DNA from 4 places in the Peribacillus sp. V2I11 genome. Region 1 is predicted to be linked to each of the others. Evidence: riboswitches for the same ligand, from Rfam matches in the RefSeq annotation. Region 1 holds a riboswitch; each other region holds the start of a gene.
What was found. Region 1 has a riboswitch for thiamine pyrophosphate ahead of thiC (phosphomethylpyrimidine synthase ThiC). Riboswitches for the same ligand answer to the same signal wherever they lie in the genome.
Positions count from the first base shown of each region.

Region 2: linked by a shared signal. The riboswitch ahead of tenA (thiaminase II) and the one ahead of thiC (phosphomethylpyrimidine synthase ThiC) in region 1 are both predicted to bind thiamine pyrophosphate.
Region 3: linked by a shared signal. The riboswitch ahead of QFZ73_RS18515 (ABC transporter substrate-binding protein) and the one ahead of thiC (phosphomethylpyrimidine synthase ThiC) in region 1 are both predicted to bind thiamine pyrophosphate.
Region 4: linked by a shared signal. The riboswitch ahead of tenA (thiaminase II) and the one ahead of thiC (phosphomethylpyrimidine synthase ThiC) in region 1 are both predicted to bind thiamine pyrophosphate.

Region 1 is NZ_JAUSYW010000001.1:1,448,556-1,453,603, forward strand. Features, by position in the region: gene QFZ73_RS06985 (spore coat protein) at 1-216, opposite strand, end outside; gene QFZ73_RS06990 (hypothetical protein) at 397-540, shown strand; partial or broken gene QFZ73_RS06995 (DUF3231 family protein) at 624-1,131, shown strand; gene QFZ73_RS07000 (hypothetical protein) at 1,223-1,393, opposite strand; gene thiC (phosphomethylpyrimidine synthase ThiC) at 1,416-3,197, opposite strand; TPP riboswitch at 3,329-3,443, opposite strand; gene QFZ73_RS07010 (HAD family hydrolase) at 3,559-4,347, opposite strand; gene QFZ73_RS07015 (histidine phosphatase family protein) at 4,487-5,020, opposite strand.
Region 2 is NZ_JAUSYW010000001.1:5,426,727-5,431,774, reverse strand. Features, by position in the region: gene QFZ73_RS26465 (AMP-binding protein) at 1-671, shown strand, start outside; gene QFZ73_RS26460 (SDR family NAD(P)-dependent oxidoreductase) at 721-1,467, shown strand; TPP riboswitch at 1,607-1,735, shown strand; gene tenA (thiaminase II) at 1,873-2,556, shown strand; gene QFZ73_RS26450 (ECF transporter S component) at 2,571-3,155, shown strand; gene QFZ73_RS26445 (ABC transporter ATP-binding protein) at 3,168-4,628, shown strand; gene QFZ73_RS26440 (energy-coupling factor transporter transmembrane component T family protein) at 4,645-5,048, shown strand, end outside.
Region 3 is NZ_JAUSYW010000001.1:3,786,432-3,791,479, reverse strand. Features, by position in the region: gene QFZ73_RS18530 (ABC transporter ATP-binding protein) at 1-629, opposite strand, end outside; partial or broken gene QFZ73_RS18525 (ABC transporter permease) at 613-1,396, opposite strand; gene QFZ73_RS18520 (thiamine-binding protein) at 1,393-1,677, opposite strand; gene QFZ73_RS18515 (ABC transporter substrate-binding protein) at 1,689-2,693, opposite strand; TPP riboswitch at 2,829-2,938, opposite strand; gene QFZ73_RS18510 (protein-glutamine gamma-glutamyltransferase) at 3,241-4,068, shown strand; gene rarD (EamA family transporter RarD) at 4,160-5,048, opposite strand, start outside.
Region 4 is NZ_JAUSYW010000001.1:898,710-903,757, forward strand. Features, by position in the region: gene QFZ73_RS04315 (GNAT family N-acetyltransferase) at 1-127, shown strand, start outside; gene QFZ73_RS04320 (aspartyl-phosphate phosphatase Spo0E family protein) at 197-391, opposite strand; gene QFZ73_RS04325 (Fur-regulated basic protein FbpA) at 643-831, opposite strand; SAM riboswitch class I at 1,008-1,112, opposite strand; TPP riboswitch at 1,271-1,376, shown strand; gene tenA (thiaminase II) at 1,466-2,155, shown strand; gene thiW (energy coupling factor transporter S component ThiW) at 2,171-2,692, shown strand; gene thiD (bifunctional hydroxymethylpyrimidine kinase/phosphomethylpyrimidine kinase) at 2,661-3,467, shown strand; gene thiM (hydroxyethylthiazole kinase) at 3,464-4,279, shown strand; gene thiE (thiamine phosphate synthase) at 4,260-4,892, shown strand; gene QFZ73_RS04355 (MFS transporter) at 4,933-5,048, opposite strand, start outside.

The sequences.
Region 1 (5,048 bases):
ATCTTGGATGAACTGATTTTGACGATCCAGAATGTCCCGCAATTCCTGATCCTTTACATGCTGACGCAAAAGCATATAAGTGTTTAGTGTATCAATCGTTCCCGATAACACTTCATGTACATCGAATACTTCGTGACCACCGTGATTCATTTGTGGGGGAATAGCACCCGTTTGCATGTTCTGGTGTACTTGACCTTGTTGATATTGGTTTTGCATCGTATTTCCTCCTCATTTTATCAGTAATGCGAACAAGTTTAGTATGTTAAAACCCAACAGGATTATTCAATCTAAACTCTTCCAAGAAGACCAATAAGCTGCCTACATCATGTTTTCTGTATAAAAAAACCGTGACGTTTTAAACTAATATAAACACTTTATTGAATGGGAGGATTTCTAATGGCACATAAATGCTTCTATTGTACTGATGACACGGAAGAAAAAAAAATCCATGTCGTAACGTTTCAAGTCACTGACACGGATAGGAATGAAATTCTCTGCGATGAATGTTATCAAGAATGGCTACAAGGCATAAAAGGCTAAAATCCCTCTAACATTTTCATGTATACATGGATTAATAATGGGTAACTTATGCGTTAAATTAGTGAAATTCAAGGAGGATGGCTATGGGAATCTTAAGCGGAAATCCGAAAGAAGAACCTATGCATTACGGAGAGGTATTTGGAATGGGCATTTCTGACAACAACAAAAGGTTTGATTGCCTGTCATCAAACTATGCTTAATCATACAGGAGATAAAGACCTGCATAAATTACTTGTAGAAGTGATCAATCAAGGGAAACAGGAAAATGACCAAATTGAATTATTATTAAAAGAAAATAGCGTAGGACTGCCTCCATCACCACCTGAAAGGCCTAAAGCTAATTTAGAGGATATTCCCGTTGGGGCACGACTTCAAGATCCTGAAATCTCTGCTTCAGTATCAATCGATATTAATGCAGGATTAGTTGCTTGTAGCCAGATCATGGGTCAATGCATCCGCGAAGATATTGCACAGATGTTCGCACAATTCCATACAAAAAAAGCGGCATTGGGTGCTGACTTCCTAAGATTGAATAAGGAAAAAGGATGGCTTGTCCCTCCTCCTCTTCATGTTAATAAAACAAGTTTGTAAAATGAAATCTCCCTTAACCATGTTGACTTTGTGATATGTCCAACATGATTAAGGGATTAATTCCGATAATGAAAGGACGATTAAGGAATCATTACCAATGCAGACTTTCGATTAAGTAGCACTTTGTGCATTGTTGACTATAATCATTTTTTACAAATTCATGATTACAATTCTCCCGAAAAATGTTCAGCTCCCTTTTCAGCTGTTCCAATTGAGTCTCCAACTGTTTCATTTCAACTTTTATCTGGATTACCCGATTCATCGAATTCTCCCTCTCGTCGGAATTATTGATAGATTTCCCCGTCCGTTTTCCTAAATTCATTCGCTTTTTCTTTAAGCCCTTCATCGATCACCGACTCAAAACCCAGACCCTTTTCCTTCGCCAAATCACGGATGTCCTGAGAGATTCTCATACTGCAGAATTTTGGTCCGCACATTGAACAGAAATGGGCTGTTTTGGCACCTTCAGCCGGAAGTGTTTCATCGTGATATTCGACCGCCCTTTCAGGATCGAGGGAAAGATTGAATTGATCTCTCCAACGAAATTCGAATCTAGCCTTCGAAAGTGCATCATCCCGTTTTCTTGCTTGCGGATGGCCTTTAGCAAGGTCAGCTGCGTGGGCCGCAATTTTATAAGTAATGACCCCTACTCTAACATCCTCTTTATTCGGAAGTCCCAAATGCTCTTTCGGTGTCACATAACAAAGCATGGCAGTTCCAAACCATCCAATCATGGCAGCACCAATCGCAGAAGTGATATGATCGTATCCAGGAGCTATATCCGTTGTCAATGGTCCCAAGGTATAGAATGGAGCTTCTTGACAGACTTCCAGCTGCTTATCCATATTTTCTTTAATCAAATGCATCGGTACGTGACCGGGTCCCTCCACCATGACTTGAACATCGTGCTTCCAAGCTATCTTCGTCAGTTCCCCTAGTGTTTCCAATTCAGCAAATTGTGCCTCATCGTTTGCATCTGCAATGGATCCAGGACGGAGGCCGTCACCTAATGAGAAAGAGACATCATACGCCTTCATGATTTCACAAATCTCTTCAAAGTGAGTGTAGAGAAAACTTTCTTGGTGGTGGGCCAAGCACCATTGTGCCATGATGGAGCCCCCCCGGGAAACAATTCCCGTAACTCGCTTTGCTGTCATGGGGATGTATCGCAAAAGCACACCAGCGTGTATGGTGAAGTAATCGACACCTTGCTCAGCCTGCTCGATTAATGTATCCCGGAAAACTTCCCAATTTAAATCTTCCGCGACTCCATTCACTTTTTCCAATGCTTGATATATCGGAACCGTCCCAACTGGCACAGGTGAATTCCTTATAATCCATTCCCGGGTCGTGTGAATATTCTTTCCGGTGGAAAGATCCATTATATTGTCTGCACCCCATCGTGTAGCCCAAGTCATTTTCTCCACTTCAGCTTCGATCGATGAACTAACAGCCGAATTTCCAATATTTGCATTTATTTTCACATGAAAATTACGTCCGATGATCATGGGCTCACTTTCAGGATGGTTAATATTTGCCGGAATGATCGCACGCCCGCTAGCTACCTCTTCTCTAACGAACTCAGGGGACACATTTTCCCTGATCGAAATGAACTCCATTTCCGGAGTGATGATACCTTTACGGGCATAATGGAGCTGGGTTACGTTTTGCCCTTTCACTGCACGCAATGGTTTTCTTTTCAATCCCGGAAAAACTTCGGCGTTGGATTGTGTTTCCACTTTTTTATACCCGTTATCTTCGGGCTTTATTTCACGGCCTTCATACTCTTCAACATCTTCCCGTTCCAGAACCCAACTGCGTCTAATCGGGGCAAGACCTTTATGAATATCAATGGGATATTCTGAATCCGTATAAAAACCGCTTGTGTCATATACCCGTAAAGGCGGATTATCCTCTTCCCCGAATGCCCCTGTAGTCGGACTTAGCTTAATTTCACGCATAGGTACTTTAATATCAGGTCTAGATCCCTCAACATACACTTTTTTACTCCCGGCAAAACTGGACATAATTGAAACGTTCATGTCATTTACTGAATTACTCATGATTTCATTTCTCCTTTTTAAGTTATTTAAAAAGGACAAAATCCAATCCATTTCGCACGAAAAAGCCAGATCTCATATTTAAGACCCGGCTGACGTTAGTATGACTACAAAAATGACCAAATGAAATGTCATTATTTAGTAGATTCTAACTTCCCCACGCTGGTATGAACCAGATCAGGTCCTGAGGGTTAAGAAGCTTTAGCGCTTCCCTCTCAGCCCAACTTTTATTGGACACCCCTAGTCTGAATAATTTAATTGATTACAGGGTAACTATATATCACCCTTTTCATTCTGTAAATACTTTTAAAGACCTAATATTCCGTTTACAACTCTCCAAAATTTGTTATTTGGAGAGTATCTCCAATTAACTCCCCAGGCTCTCAAGGATGGGGAAAAGCTCCTCTAAATGCTTGATTTCATAGGTTGGAAGCACTTCATTCCGTTCCTTATCATGGCGATTTATCCAGACCGACTTTATGCCTACACGTGATGCTCCAAGGATGTCGGTCATTAAATTATCGCCGACCATCAATACTTCATCCTTATCAAGCTCCATGATTTCCAAAGCATGCTCAAAAATGGAGGCATCTGGTTTACCTCGTCCAAATGCGCCTGAAATCACGATTTGGTCGAAATAAGGAACCAGTTCAGGAGTAATTTCAAGTTTGGTATTTTGCAGTTCAGGAGATCCGTTCGTAAGCAATAGCAATTTGTACTTCCCTTTTAATTCATCCAGAACACGGAATGATTCTTCATAGATAAATGGCTTTTTGCGTCTCTCGGCAGGAAAACGTTCTGCCAGTTCAAGCCCAAATTCCGGGTCATCGACCCCTAATGCCTTTAAACCTCTCGTCCACGCTTCTTTCCGATAAGCCGGTGCAATCCCGGCCATCTTCCGGAATTCATCATGATCATCCTGAAAATTCCCCCATAGTCCCTCAAATGGGTTGATTCCGATCATTTGAGTGAATGCATATGTATCATAAGAGGAATAAAGCTCGCGCGCTTCCTTTCGCACCGCTTCTTCAAACTCTTCGACATTCAGATCATATTTCTCCTTAGCCACTTCGCATGTGGCCACAAAAGCCTCTTTTACACTTTTCTGATCCCATAGTAATGTATCATCTAAATCAAAAAAAACTGCTTTCAGCAAATTGTCCACCCCTCTTTCCCCATTATTGAATTCGTAAAAATTACGCTATTACAATAATAAACCACAACCGATAAAAAAAGAATAACTATTCGGAAAATGTCTTACTCTTTCTGGTGGGAAACCCTATATTCCCCCCTCATCATTTTTCAAATACATAAAGCTTTCCATTACTGGCAATCTTGAATTTCGGACCTGTGAACCCCCGTCGGATCAGCTCCTTCCTGATATATACCATGAGGGCGGCATGACTTACGATCAGGACATCCCTTTCCCCCTTTGCAAAGACTTCATCCAATACTTTATTGATCCTTCGCTCTGCAATCTTGATTTCCGCCCTTGTCTGCTTGTTGAACACCGAGCAGCTGCGAATCCAGATGGCCCAAAGGATGAACGGCAGTTTTACCCTTCCTTTAAGAGGGGGAGAAGGTATTTCCCGCAGCTCCTCCATCCGATGAACCGTACCTGGATAGATATGTTCCGCTGTCTTGACAGCCCTCGACATAGGACTGCAATAACATTCCTGCCATTCCTCCACGCCAAATAAAGTCGTTCCATAAATAATATCCGCTGCATCATAGTCCTCAAACCATTGCTTCATATCATCCGCCGTCACAAATCTCCCAGTAGGAAATTCATGTGTCACCTTAAAATGCCGTACCAAACCAATTTTCATATATTCTCCTTTTTATCTTTTGAAATAT
Region 2 (5,048 bases), 4.0 Mb from region 1:
AGGAAGCCGTGAAAAAAGTACCGTTCAAGATATTGTCAGGATGGGGGCAAACGGAAGATGGCTTGGTAACCTTGACGAGACTTGAAGATCCAGAAGAAAAACTGACGAATACCGACGGAATTCCGTTTCCGGGAATGGAGCTAAAGGTAGTGGATTTTAAAGGGGAGATCTGTGCCCCGAATATAGAAGGCTCTTTATTAGTAAGGGGTCCGGCTCTTTTTGTCGGCTATTTTAAACGGATCGATGATACTTTAGTAGAGTATAATGACGGATGGTTCATTACCGGTGATCGAGGATTCATTGATGAAGACGGATATATCCGGATTTCTGGAAGAAACAAAGACATAATCATACGTGGCGGTGAAAATATTCCAGTCGCTTATGTAGAAAATGTATTGTATGAACACCCGGATATTTCTAGCGCTCAGGTTATTGCGGTACCAGATTCCCGTCTTCAGGAAAAAGCCTGTGCATGTATCAGCATGAAAACGGGGAAGAGCCCGATAACGATGGATTCCATGCAGGAATTTCTCTCGGAAAAGGGTTTGGCCAAACAATATTGGCCTGAATTTCTTGAGATAATGGATGACTTTCCTCGAACGGCTAGCGGGAAAATCCAGAAATTCCGGCTCCGGGAAATGATAAATGAAAAGATAATCGACAATATTTAAGCAGTTTATAATCCATATTGACTAAATGGTGAAAGTGGAGGGGAATATGATGAATAAAAGAATGGCATTTATCACAGGTGCCGGAAGTGGAATTGGCAGAGAGATTGCAAAAAAATTGGCTTCTCGTAATTTTAACATCATCGTGGCTGATATTAATCTTAAAAATGCAGAGGAAACGGTTTCTATAATCGAAAAGTCGGGTTTTGAAGCCAGAGCGGTCCATTGTGATGTAACGAAATTAGAAAGTGTTAAAAAAGCCGTTGAAGAATCAGTGAAGCATTTTCATAGAATAGATATATTGGTTAATAATGCAGGGTGGGATAAGGTGGAACCATTTTTAAAAAGTAATCCCAGCACTTGGAAAAGGATTATCGATATTAATTTACTTGGGCAGATCCATACTTGCAAGGAAATTTTACCTCTTATGATTGAAAACGGTTACGGAAAGGTAGTAAATATTGCATCCGATGCAGCTAGAGTCGGATCAAGTGGAGAGGCAGTTTATTCGGCTGCTAAGGGAGGGGTGATTGCCTTCACAAAAACGATAGCAAGAGAAATGGCACGTCACAAACTCAACATCAATTGTATTGCGCCAGGTCCTGCTGATACGCCCCTATTTCAAGAAATAGGCTCTTATAATGAAGGTATAGCAGGAGCCTTGGAAAAAGCGATTCCATTCCGCCGGCTAGCACAACCAGAGGATATTGCCAGTGCTGTTGCCTATTTCGTTTCGGAAGATGCAGGGTATATTACGGGGCAAACTCTTTCCGTAAATGGTGGATTAACAATGGTTTAAGCGATCATGGTAAGGTGGTAATGCAAGATTGAAAGGTTAGTAACCATAACCATAAATCATGAAAACTTTTTCTAATACGTTTGACAATTGGATTAATCGTGTTAATATAAAGGCAAATGAAATGAATTTAATATACAATTTGTACCACTAGGGGTGCTTTATAGGTAAAAGTTGATTTTACCGGAGAAGCTGAGATTAAAGTATGACTTTAAGACCCTTAGAACCTGATCTGGTTTATACCAGCGTAGGGAAGTGGGGGTCTGGAACAATACGTTTCTGTATTATTTCAAGTACAACCACTTTCTTTACGTTAAAGAAAGTGGTTTTTTGTTTGCAAAAAAAGAGGTGTTAAAAGGTTTTTATCCCGTATCATCCTTTAAAAAATACAATTTGGAGGTAATGGACATGAAGTTTTCAGAGGAAATTCGTCAGGAAGTCGATCACATTTGGGAAGCTAGTTTTAATCACCCGTTTGTTGCAGGGATAGGAGATGGCACTTTGCCATTGGAGTGTTTTCGTTTTTATGTCATGCAAGATGCCTATTATTTATCTCATTTTGCTAGAGTTCAAGCTTTAGGAGCAGTCAAAGCTACAGATTTACATACAACAAGCAGGCTTGCCGGCCACGCACAAGGAACATATGAAGCGGAGTTGAAGCTTCATGAGAATTTTTCTGAGAGATTAGGCATCACAAAAGAAGAAAGGGAAAATTTTAAACCTGCCCCGACTGCTTATGCTTATACTTCCCATATGTACCGTGCGGCTTATTCTGGACATTTAGGGGATGTTATTGCAGCTATCTTGCCGTGTTACTGGCTGTATTATGAAATAGGTGAAAAGCTGCAAGGGTGCTTACCCGAAGAGCCGATTTATCAAGAATGGATAGCGGCTTACGGAGGAGAGTGGTTCCGCACTTTGGTGGAAGAACAAATTGCGAGGCTTGATGAGATTGCTGAAAAAGTAACAGACGAGGATAAGGAGAGAATGAAAGAGCATTTCATCCTTAGCAGCCAATATGAATACTCATTTTGGGAAATGGCTTATCGTTTAGAGACATGGCCTGTGCATAAGGAAACACTAGAAGTATAAAGGAGAATGAAACAATGAAAAAAGGATTGAAATTAACCGATATATTAGTCACGATCGTGATTGCGGTAGCATTTGGAATCGTTTATATCCTTTGGGGTTCGATTTATTATTCCGTTAAACCATTAGGATTACATCTGGATCAACTTATTTATGGAATGTGGTTTATAGCTGGCCCCGTCGCCTTTTTAATTTTACGGAAACCGGGTGTGGCACTTTTGGCAGAGATAGCTGCAGCTTCCGGAGAATTCTTTCTAGGTTCACCATGGGGGCTGACCGTACTGTTATATGGGGTGGTCCAAGGTTTGTTCGCGGAACTGGTGTTCATGGCGTTCAAATATAAAAAATTCAATATGTCGGTAGCCGTTTTAGCTGCGATTGCTTCCTGCCTGGCATCAATCATCATGGATTTTGCTTATGGGGAAATAGGTGCTCTCTCTCTTTGGAATTTATCGTTATTCATGATAGCCAGGTTTGTGGGTTCCATATTCTTTGCAGGTGTGACTGCCTATTATTTAGTTAAAGTACTGGAAGCAACAGGAGTAACTAATCTTGTTCGTCCGGTTTCAAGTAAAGATTATGCAGAACTGGATCAAAAGTAGAGGTTGAGGGCCATGGAACGAATCGTTTCTGTTGAGAAGTTAAGAATGAAATTTCCCGGTGATGAATCTTTGATATTCAAGGACCTATCCATATCGTTTGATAAAGGAGAAAAAGTGCTATTGTTGGGACCATCAGGATGTGGTAAGTCCACTCTTTTGCAAGTGTTAAGCGGATTGATTCCGAATTCCTTCGAAGTCCCGATGAAAGCGGAGGAATTGAAATGCCCTTCATCATGGGGATATGTTTTTCAAGACCCTGATAGTCAGTTTTGCATGCCATTTGCCGATGAGGAAATTGCCTTCGTCCTTGAGAATCTTTCCGTCCCTAAAGAAGAAATGGAAGAGAAGATCCAAAATCATATCCGTAATGTAGGATTGAACCTAGGCCATACAAGTATAGAAACATTATCAGGCGGGATGAAACAGCGTCTGGCAATCGCTTCAGTATTAGCCCTTGAACCAGAAGTGCTATTTTTAGATGAACCAACCGCCATGCTTGATCCGGAAGGGACAAAAGAAATCTGGGACTTGTTGAAGGAAGTCGGACGAGACAAAACGGTTATTATCGTCGAGCATAAAATTGACCATGTTTTAGAATTCATCGAACGAATCGTTCTTTTTAACGGTGAAGGTCAAATCATAGCTGATGGTCCAAGAGACACCATTCTTTCACTATATAAAAATGAAATGAAAGAACATGGAATTTGGTTCCCTGGTGTTTGGGATGAATATATACATGAGAATGCACCCATTCGGGAACTCCAATTTACAGATGGTTTACCCCTTATGGATGTGCAAGGATTTAGAGGTTTTCGGAATAAAGAGGAAAAAATCAAGGTTGAAGAGCTGAAGGTCCATTCAGGGGAATGGATTGTAATCAGGGGAGAAAATGGCGCGGGGAAGAGTACTCTTTTGCATGCACTGATGCAGTTCATAAAAACGAATGGTAAGTATGAATTAATGGGGACCCCCATTAAAGGCGTGAAAAATCCAATTTCGGATCATATGACGTTTGTCTTTCAAAATCCTGAGTTTCAGTTCGTTGCAAATACTGTATATGAAGAGATTGCTTATTCATTGCGAATTGACAAAAGGCCGCAACAAGAAATAGATGAGAGAGTCCGCTCATTGCTTAAAGTGTTCCGCCTGGAGGCACATCGGGATAAACATCCGTTTCAATTATCAATGGGTCAAAAGCGTCGCTTAAGCGTAGCCGCCTCAATCGTAATAGACAAAAAAATCATACTCCTGGATGAGCCAACCTTTGGCCAAGATTCGAAAAATACCTTTGCATTACTGGAATGGTTTGAGGAATATCGAAGGCGCGGAATAACAGTGATCATGGTAACTCATGACGATCATATTTCAAAAAACTTTGCAACAAGGATCTGGACGGTTAAGGACGGAGACGTAATAAGTGATGAGAACATCGCGCAAGCCGGATTTTTGGAGAACAAAGTTTTATCACTATAAAAGGAGTGTCATGTAGATGAATGTTTCAAATGCAGAAACATGGCTCCATAGAATTAATCCAAGCCTTAAACTTGGTGTACTGATTGTGTTATGCATCGTGGCGTTATTCATTCATGACCTGAATTATATGATGAATATCACCATTGGCGTATTACTTTTATTTTTGTTTTTTACCGGGCATTCGATAAAACGCATCTTACTTTTGTCGATTCCCTTTTGTTTCATTTTTATATCCACCTCTTCCGCAATGATATTATTCGGGCAAGGCGAGACGCTTTGGTTTGAGTGGGGCCTAATATCGATTACGGAGGAAAGTTTCATGAGGGGATTACTTGTAGGCTTTCGAGCTTTGTTCTTTGCGGCCCTTGGTTTAACTTTTTCCTTAACGACTAGACCAGTGAACTTGTTTTATTCGTTAAT
Region 3 (5,048 bases), 2.3 Mb from region 1:
TTGATGACAGCAGCCGGTTTTGCTGATAACACATAAATTCTATCTGATAGGAAAACCGCTTCATCTATGCTATGAGTAACAAAAAGCACCGACCTCCGATTTTCTTCCCAAACCGACAACAGCCATTTTTGCATTTGCAATCTTGTCAGTTCATCCAAGGCAGAAAAGGGTTCGTCCAGGCACATCAAGTCCTGTGGACTTAAGATACTCCGAATGAATGCTGCCCTTTGCTTCATGCCTCCGGATAATTCATGCGGATATGCTTTCTCGTACTCTTCTAATCCAGCTTTCATCAAAAGGGCTTTTGCCTTTTCTTTATCTCTGATCCCAGCAAGTTCACTTCCAAGTAAAACATTTTCCAATACCGATCTCCAAGGTAAAAGGGAAGGCTGCTGGGGCATATAGCTGATATGGCCCTTTAAGCCATTTATCTTTTTACCATCCAATGAAATGATGCCATGTTCCGGCTTCAAAATGCCGCCAATTAAGTGGAACAATGTACTTTTACCGCTGCCCGATGGCCCAAGGATCGTGACAAATTCCCCATCATCCACATGGAAATTCATATTCTCCAATATATTCTGTTTACCATCGAAAGAATAAGAGACGTCATCAATTTCCAGTTTCATCCTTTTCGCCCTCCTTTCTCTTCCAAGAAACTAAGTATTTCTCCAGGAAGGTGATGATTCCAAAAAAGATCAGACTCATTCCCATAATGATGAAAATGGCAACAAACACCCGATCTGTCCTGAACGCAGAGGAAGCGAGGGTCATATAAACACCAATCCCCGATTTTGCCCCAAGCCATTCCGAAATAACCGCACCCATTACACTATAGGTGGCCGAAATTTTCAGGCCGGAGAAAATGAGCGGGATCGAGTGAGGAAGTTCCAGCTTCCAAAATAACTGGTTTTTTCCCGCTCCCATCATCTTGAAATAATGCTTAAGTTCGTATGGTGTCTGGCGAAAACCGTCCAATGATGCAACCGCTACCGGAAAAAAACATACAAGCGAAATCACTATTAACTTAGGCAGCATGCCAAAGCCAAACCAGATCACCAAAAGCGGCGCCAAAACTATGATAGGTATATTTTGTGATAGTATGAGCAGAGGATAAACCGCGTCCTTCACACCTGGAAATAGGTGTAGGATTGCCGCGATTAATAAGCCGATGCAGCTTCCAATAAAAAAAACCCGACAACGCAAGCCCGGTAGTGGATATAAGTTGTCCGTAAAGATTGCGGTACGACTCCATTCCTTCAATGAAAATGGCCGATGGAGCGGGAAGCAGCCATTCTTCAACTTTCAATAAGACTGTCACTGACTCCCATACTATCAGCAACAATAATAAAAGAAAGAAGGGAGCCCCCTTCTTCCAAATTCCCCTTCCGATCATGCCCGATATTTCTCCGTTAACGTATCCATCGTAATCCCGCTTGGCTGATATAATATTTTCACTTGGGAAATGACATTCGGTGATCCAATTTCAATCATTCTTACATTCATTTTTTCTATCACGGCAAAAAGTTCGGAAAGCTCACCCTCCATTGTCGTTTCAAGCGGGTGAACCTCATACTTGACACCTGATTCTTCAATGATCTTGATTGCTTCATCCACCATGGGGATGACATTTTCCCCTTTAGGAATAATTTGGATACTAATTAATGAATTGGCCATTGTATTTCCTCCTATTTTGGTAAAAATTCATTGGTAAATGCCTTTTCAGGATCGAAATCACCTTCAAGAAGCTTATTTTCAGTCATCCAATCACTGTAATCCTTCCAGATTTCAAGCTTTTGTTCACCCCATCGCGGAGCATCATCCTGATACTTGGCTGCAAGCCACTCCTGGCTTTTCTTCACTAGTTTTGCATCAAGATCCGGTGCAGACTTAATTAACATGTCTGCTGCATCATCAGGATTCTTAATCGCAAACTGGTACCCTTTCGATGCTGCATGAACGAATGCTTTAACAGTCTCGGGATCCTCTTTTATCATCTTTTCATTTGTTGTCAAAACAGGCGTATAGTAATCAAGCTTATCAGAGTATTCGGTTAAGTAAACCATATTAAGCTTTTCATTTCGCAACTCGGCCTCAATGCCTGTCCATCCATAATAAATCCAGGCAAAATCTATATCCCTTTTAACCGAAGTGAAAAAATCCGTGTCTCCTGTATTGACTATGTCCACTTTATTTACATCCGCATTCTCTTTTTTCATGAGTGAATCTATAATGGCCTTTTCAACTGGAGACCCCCAGCCACCATACGTTTTCCCTTCAAAATCCTTTGGAGTTTTAATGTTCTTTGCCTCAGGGGAAGCGAATCCAGAGGTATTATGCTGGATGACGGCAGCTACCGAAACAATTGGCACGCCTTGCACGCGGGCCTGCGTAATGCCCTCCTGGTAACTCACGCCAAATTCAGATTTCCCTGAAGCGACAAGCTTATCAGCTCCAGCTTCACCCGGCATGATAATTTCCACATCAAGACCTTGTTCTTTAAAATAACCTTTTTCCTTGGCTACATACAATCCTGTATGGTTTGTATTCGGTGTCCAATCGAGCACGACCGATACCTTTTTTAATTCTTCATTTCCTTCATTTTTGGATGCTTCTTCTTTTTCATTAGTTCCGCCTGCACCGCATCCAGCCAAAAGGAACAATGAAGTTAACAGTGGTAAGAATTTATTCAAGTTTTTATCCTCCTACACATCATATAAGATCCATATGCCGGAACCATAATGGGGACTCCAGGTTCTATTCAAATACTGGATAAAAAAGCAAAAAACGCCCGAAGATGAATTCGGACGTTAACATACAAAACAGAAAGTCAGTAATAATATGTTCCCTCCGCTGGCATCATCCAGATCAGGTTCAAAGAGTCAGCATCTAAAGGATGCAATCTCAGCCAGCAGTACTGGCCCCCCTACATTTCTCGCACATATGAACATTTCTCTCTCATTATATCAATTCATAGGGAAAAAGGAATACTAATTTGCTTCTTCTCACTAATTGGAAAGGTATTCCTTGCACTTTAGGATATCTAGCAAAACATCTTTTGAACGAAAAATCATTGAAAGCAAAATAATTCTGCCGCTTTTCATTTCCAATCATTCTTGGCTGACACGTTCCAAATAGTCATTTCTTTGCTGGTATTCATATAATGAGCATTACCTGTAGACATTTCTGTTTACTGGTTTTATAAACCCTTAATTTCATAAGCAAAAGGTGGATATGATCATGATAAAGATTAATCACAAATGGTTAGATGTCAGTCAAATCCAACCAGGTATAGCATCTACTAAATCGCTTGAAATTCTTCAATTGCTGGCGGAAGATTCTAACGTTTTTGAATACCGGAACTTTGGAGATTTCAATTTCGAGATACAACTGAGGAACCGAGTCATTGAGGCAGCTTTTGCGTTGGACAAAAGTGATGCAGAATTTTCCACACTTGAGGAATCGGAATGCAATAATCAATATTGGCGCCTTTCCAAGGGTGGCACCTTTACACTTCAGCCAGGGATTCTCCCTCATGCAGCACTCGTTGACATTTTCATAAATGGAAGGCTTTATGCTTTCGAATGCGGGACAGCGATAGTCGTCACTTTTTTAAAGGCCATTTTGGATTTGATCGGCCCTAGGAATTTCGACCATCTTTTTTCAGACCTATTTTTATATGACTTTCGCCCTCCACAGAATATGGCTCTCATTATTCATCAAGGAAGGGATTATTTACCAGGTGATTGCGTTTACTTCAAAAACCCTGATCACGACGAGGCAACTCCTGAATGGCAAGGTGAAAATGCCATATTATTAGGGAGAAACCTCTTTTATGGCCATGGAATCGGGATTACCAGTTCACAGGGAATCATCGATGAATTAAATAGCAATAGAATGCCGAACGCCACCATATCGGCATTCCTGACAGATCATATCATTTTCCTGGATAGTTCCTTCTATAGACAATTCCAAATAAATATCCCCCGTGCAAAGCCCGATCACAGTCCTGTCAGCCTTTCCAATTGTATTGTTTCTGAAATAGGACCGAAGATTTACCTTTCATGACCCTGGCATTTCCCCTATGCCGTAAAACCGTTTTATTAAATACCGGAATAAAAAAATGCTTGGGAGGATCTCCCAAGCATCTTTTTATTATTCACGCACCAATATTCCCTTTGCCTTTGAACCTGCGGGCACTTGCCTGACCCCATTTCGTTATGGATAGTGTATAAACAGCCAAGGCTGACCATATGAACAAAAAGGCTAAAAGATGTGCTTTGGTAAAACTTTCATGATAGACGAATACCCCGATCAATAAAGATAAGGTCGGAGCGATATACTGAAAAATGCCAAGCATCGATAACGGGATCTTCTCCGCCCCTTTTGCAAAATATAAAAGCGGCAACGCCGTGACAATCCCGCCGCCCACCAATAGCAAGCTTGTGCTTCCCTCTGTAAAGAATTGCATTTCCGATCGGTTCATCAAGTATATCAGGTAACCCAGGGCCAGAGGCGTTACCATCATCGTTTCGAGCGTCAGCCCGATCGCCGACTCGGCCTTGATCATTTTTTTTGCCAGACCGTATAATCCAAAGGTCATGGCCAAAACAAGAGAGATCCACGGAATCGTGCCGAAATGAATGCCAAGGATCAAGACTCCGGTTCCTGCAAGCAGGAATGAAATGATTTGGGCCCCGCTCAATTTTTCTTTTAAGACTATCACTCCCAATAGTACACTGACTAGCGGATTGATATAATATCCAAGGCTCGTGTCGAGGATCCGTCCTGAGTTAACGGCCCAGATGAACACTCCCCAATTAGCTGTAACAAGCAGTGACGCCGTTAGTAATGCCACACAGAGTTTGGGGTTTCCCATTATGTTTTTGACATAATCAAGAAACGCTTGCCACTTTTTCATGAACATCAATAAAACCAGCATGAACACGAAAGACCATAATACCCTCTGAGCCAAAATTTCCGTTGCACCGACTCCCTGAAGGAACTTCCAGTAAATCGGCACGATTCCCCACATCATGTAAGAAAGG
Region 4 (5,048 bases), 550 kb from region 1:
CAATACACCAAGCCTTAAGCTTTTTTCCAAATTCGGGTTTGAAGAATGGGCTCATTTACCCCAGGTTGCCGAGCTGGATGGCATTGAGCGGGATTTGATCATTCTTGGTAAACGTGTCGATATTTAAAATAATTCTTTAGAGCTATTGCCTTGAGCAGTAGCTTTTTTTAGATTAATCGAGGTCAAATTGACTAATTTAAAAATACCTATATGCTTTCTGGAGGGAAAAATATTCAGAATCTCTTTTACTTGTTAACGCATTTAATAGCGTATCCAATTCTTGACTGGCTTGAACAGTCAGCAGACTTGTTAAGCCGTAAATCGCGGCCAATTTGAGCATCTCTTGTCTCTTCTCTTCTACTTTTTCTATAGTTACCTTGCGGCAAAGCATTATAGCACCCCCCATTTATTCAATATTTTTACACTTTCATCATAATGAAACTACTAGTTAAAATCAACTATTTTCCAGAAATTAAATGTGTTATTTTATAGGGTAAATGTGACAAAACACCTATTTATTCTTATATTATGTATATTTTGTGTCACTTTCTATTAAACGCAAAAAAAGCACCCACTAGTGTAGACTGCGAATGCTTACATCATATCCCTAATACAAGAACCCAAAATATAGTCCATCGCTTACTATGTCATCCATTCAGAAGGTGACTCGTTATTATGTCTATTTATAACAATTTTATATTCATCTTCAAGTACTTTTAATGGGGCATCATAAAGGTGCCTTTCATCAGAGGTTTTGTATACTCCATTGGCCAATAACTCTTCAATAAGCATTGCCTTCCTCTGTTCAATCCTCTTAAATAATTCTGCCATGTAAATGGCTCCTTTCCTAGTCATCCTTGAGCCAGCTTCTAGTTAGCTAAACTTTATCAACTTGTTTGATTTTCACCAAATTATATATACCTTTTCTATTATGTCACTAAACGTTATTTCCCAAAAATAAAAGCCCCTTCTAATTCAAGAAGAGGCTGACAGTGTCCGTACGGCTCTTCTTATCTCCCAAGCATATGCTTGTTGGATTTAGCACAGTTCCCATAACGGGTCCGCTGCCGAGGTTTCTTTGGGCCAAGTCCCTCCACCTCTCTGGATAAGAATTCGATATATAAATGATGTAGACATGATTTTATCTTAATAATCATCAAAAGTCAATTACCTGGTTCTCCCTTTTTTCCTGGACACAAAGTGATCTCTCTTTCAATTACCGGTTGCATTTTCTTGTCTTTCTGATATGATGTCAGTAATTACATACAATTCACACCACTAGGGGAGTTTTTTTTTAAGACTGAGATGGAATTAGTTCCGGACCCTTTGAACCTGAACCGGCTTATACCGGCGGAGGGAAGTGGATGATATCGTCCATTTACAGGCTATATCCATCTACCCCGTTCCGTATTCAGGAACGGGGTTTTTTATTAACAAGGGGATCCATTCTAAAGGAGGATGAACAATGGAGAATATTAAATTAGAAACATTCAGTGATAGACTACATGCGCGGGCAAAAGAGATTTGGAAAAGGAACCATTCTCATCCCTTTGTCCAGGCAATTGGAAACGGCACGCTTCCTGAAGAGAAATTTGCCTATTACCTGAAGCAGGACTATATCTATCTCATGGATTATTCCAAGCTCTTTGCTTTAGGTGTCATCAAAGCTCATGACATCGAAACCATGGCAAAGTTTGCAAGTATTTTAAATGAAACCCTTCAAGTGGAAATGGATATTCATCGGCATTATGCTTCCGAATTCGGAATCAGTTCCAAGGAATTGGAAGATACAGAGCCCACTCCAACCACTCTAGCCTATACAGGTTACATGCTAAATGCAGCTCAGCATGGGACCTTGGCAGATTTGATCGCCTGTCTCCTGCCCTGCGCTTGGGATTATTATGAAATCGGTTTGCTATTAAAAGAACAAAATGGAGCAGCGTTGGAAAACAATCGCTATGCAGATTGGATAAGGTCCTATTCATCTCCTGAATTCGGGGAAGCACACAAGTGGCTGATCGCTTTGTTGGAAGAGTTGACGGAAGGCATGCCAGAAAAGGAGCTTCTTAGATTAGAAAAGCACTTTTTGGTTACTTCCCGATATGAATATTTATTCTGGGATATGGTTCAAAATGAGCAGGATTGGCCGCTGTAGGATGTTGACATGATGATGAATCCTATCAAGAAACTGACGTTGACTGCCATGATCACGGCTATAACGACGCTGACCAGTTCATTTATTTTCATCCCAACAGGATTTGCAAAGGTCTTTCCTATTCAGCATTTGGCAAATGTCCTGACGGCCGTCCTATTGGGGCCTGCTTATGCTGTGACACAAGCTTTTTTAGTTTCCATCATTAGAAACATGTCTGGTACCGGTTCAATTTTCGCCTTTCCCGGCAGCATGATCGGGGCACTTTTAGCTGCCATCCTTTATCGAAAAACACAAAGCTTAAAATTCGCTTGTTTTGGGGAAGTGATTGGGACCGGCATTCTCGGTTCCCTAGCCTGTTATCCACTTGCCATCCTCCTATTGGGAGAAAAAGCTGCTCTTTTTGGTTTTTTACCGGCTTTTATGCTCAGTTCATTCGCAGGTGCGATTTTAGCTTTCATATTACTTAAAATACTTCTAAAAAATAATTATATGAAGGGGTTTTTTTATGAAAACAGCATTAACCATCGCAGGCTCTGATTCAGGGGGCGGTGCTGGAATACAAGCGGATTTAAAAACATTTTCTGCACATGGGGTCTTTGGGATGTCTGCCATCACAGCCGTAACCGCACAAAATACAATGGAAGTCCGTTCAGTACAGCCAATTGAAACAGCTATCATATCAGATCAAATTGCTGCTATCTTTGAAGATATTCCGGTCGATGCAGTAAAAATAGGCATGCTTGGATCAAAAGAAATAGTGGAAACTGTCGCTGCGTCCCTTAAAACCTTCATGCCTGCCATCGTTATCCTTGACCCTGTCATGATTTCCAAAAGCGGCCACCATTTGCTCGACGAAAAAGCTGTCTCTGCCTTAAAAATGGATTTGCTTCCGCTAGCAACACTTGTAACCCCAAATGTACCGGAAGCGGAAGTACTTACTGGCTTGTCGATTCGGACGGAACAAGATTTCTACAGGGCATGCATTTCGATACAAGAAATGGGTCCCAAAGCCGTTTTACTTAAAGGAGGCCATGCAACAGGAAATCCAAATGATCTTTTTTATGACGGGACTGACTTCCAATGGATCAAGGGAGAGCGTATTCATACAAAAAACACTCATGGTACGGGCTGTACCCTATCATCCGCCATTACATCAAACCTGGCAAATGGACTGCCATTGCAGGTATCGATCGAACAGGCCAAGACCTATATTTCTGAAGCGATACGAAATAGCTTTTCAATTGGTAAAGGTCATGGACCTGTCCATCATTTTCATGCATTTTCAAAAAAAGAACGGAGTGACTTAAAATGAAGGTTTCTGCAGCCGATTTATTCGTGAAAGTAAAAGAAAGAAAACCACTCGTTCACCAAATCACCAACTTTGTTACAGTCAACGACTGTGCAAATGCCACCCTTGCCATCGGTGGTTCACCAGTAATGACATCGAGCCCAAGAGAAGTGGCGGATATGGTCAAATTAGCAGATGCATTGGTACTGAATTTCGGTACGATCGATGATAAAGCCTTGGAAGCAATGAAGATTGCCGGTAAGAAGGCAAATGCCCTGGATATCCCGGTCATTTTGGACCCGGTGGGAGTTGGTGCCACCTCCTATCGTACAGAGCAGGTCAAAGATCTCCTAAGTAAGGTTACTTTCCAAATCATTCGCGGAAATGCGAGTGAGATCCTTTCATTGATGGGTGGGGATACCGTTACACGCGGGGTGGATTCGGGGGAATCTGCGATTAGCAATGCAGAGCTGGCTGCACGAGCGGCAAATAAATTGAATAGTATCGTCGTGGTCAGCGGAGCTAAGGATGCGGTCAGCGATGGAAAACATACGTCCATCATCGACAATGGGAACCACCTATTAACTAATGTTACAGGTACCGGTTGCATGTCCACTGCTCTTATCGGTACTTTTTCCGGAGTCACTGACGATTTCTATTCTGCGGCAATTGCCGGTATCTCAACCATGAGCATTTCAGGGGAACTAGCTGCTGCAAACCTTCAAAAAGATGAAGGAACAGGAACGTTTCGTGTGCGATTAATCGATGCAATATCAAGAATGGATAAGGAAATCTGGATGCATGAGGTGAAAATAAATGAAGAAGTCCCAAATTGATTTAAGCCTGTATTTAGTTACGGAAGAGTCCATAGCATTGGAAAAATTGACCAAAATCATTGTAGAATCTGTTTCAGGAGGAGTCTCGATCGTACAACTTAGAGAGAAAAATAATTCCTCACTCTCCTTTTATAAAAAAGCTTCTGCATTAAAACAGTTATTGAACGAGCTGTCCATTCCCCTTATCATCAATGACCGGGTGGATATAGCACTTGCGGTTGCAGCGGACGGAATTCATATTGGGCAAGATGACCTTCCACTGCCCGTCGTCAAACAAATGGTTCCTGAAGATATGATTATCGGTGTATCTGTCTCCACTCTTGAAGAAGCTCTTGAAGCCGAACGAAATGGAGCAGACTATATCGGAGTCGGTTCCGTTTTCCCTACCAAGACCAAACAAGATGCAACTCATATGGCAATTGGGGATCTGGAGGAAATTTGCCGAAGCGTATCAATTCCCGCCGTAGCCATCGGGGGTATCACTGCCGATAACATTTCCGCTCTTTCTAATAGCGGGCTATCCGGTACCGCAGTCGTATCGGCCATCATGAATGCAGATAGTCCGAAGACTGCCTCCGAATCCCTTTTAAAAATAATAAAAGACTTTAAATAAACAAAAGGAAGGGGACTGAATACAGTCCCCTTCCTTTTGTTTATTTCAAAACGGTATTCTTTGTTTCCTTCCCAAAAGCTACGGCAACTGCCCCCACTAGAATAGCAATTGTAAATAGGGTGAAAATCGATGAAATCGGGGTGTCTGCGGCAACTA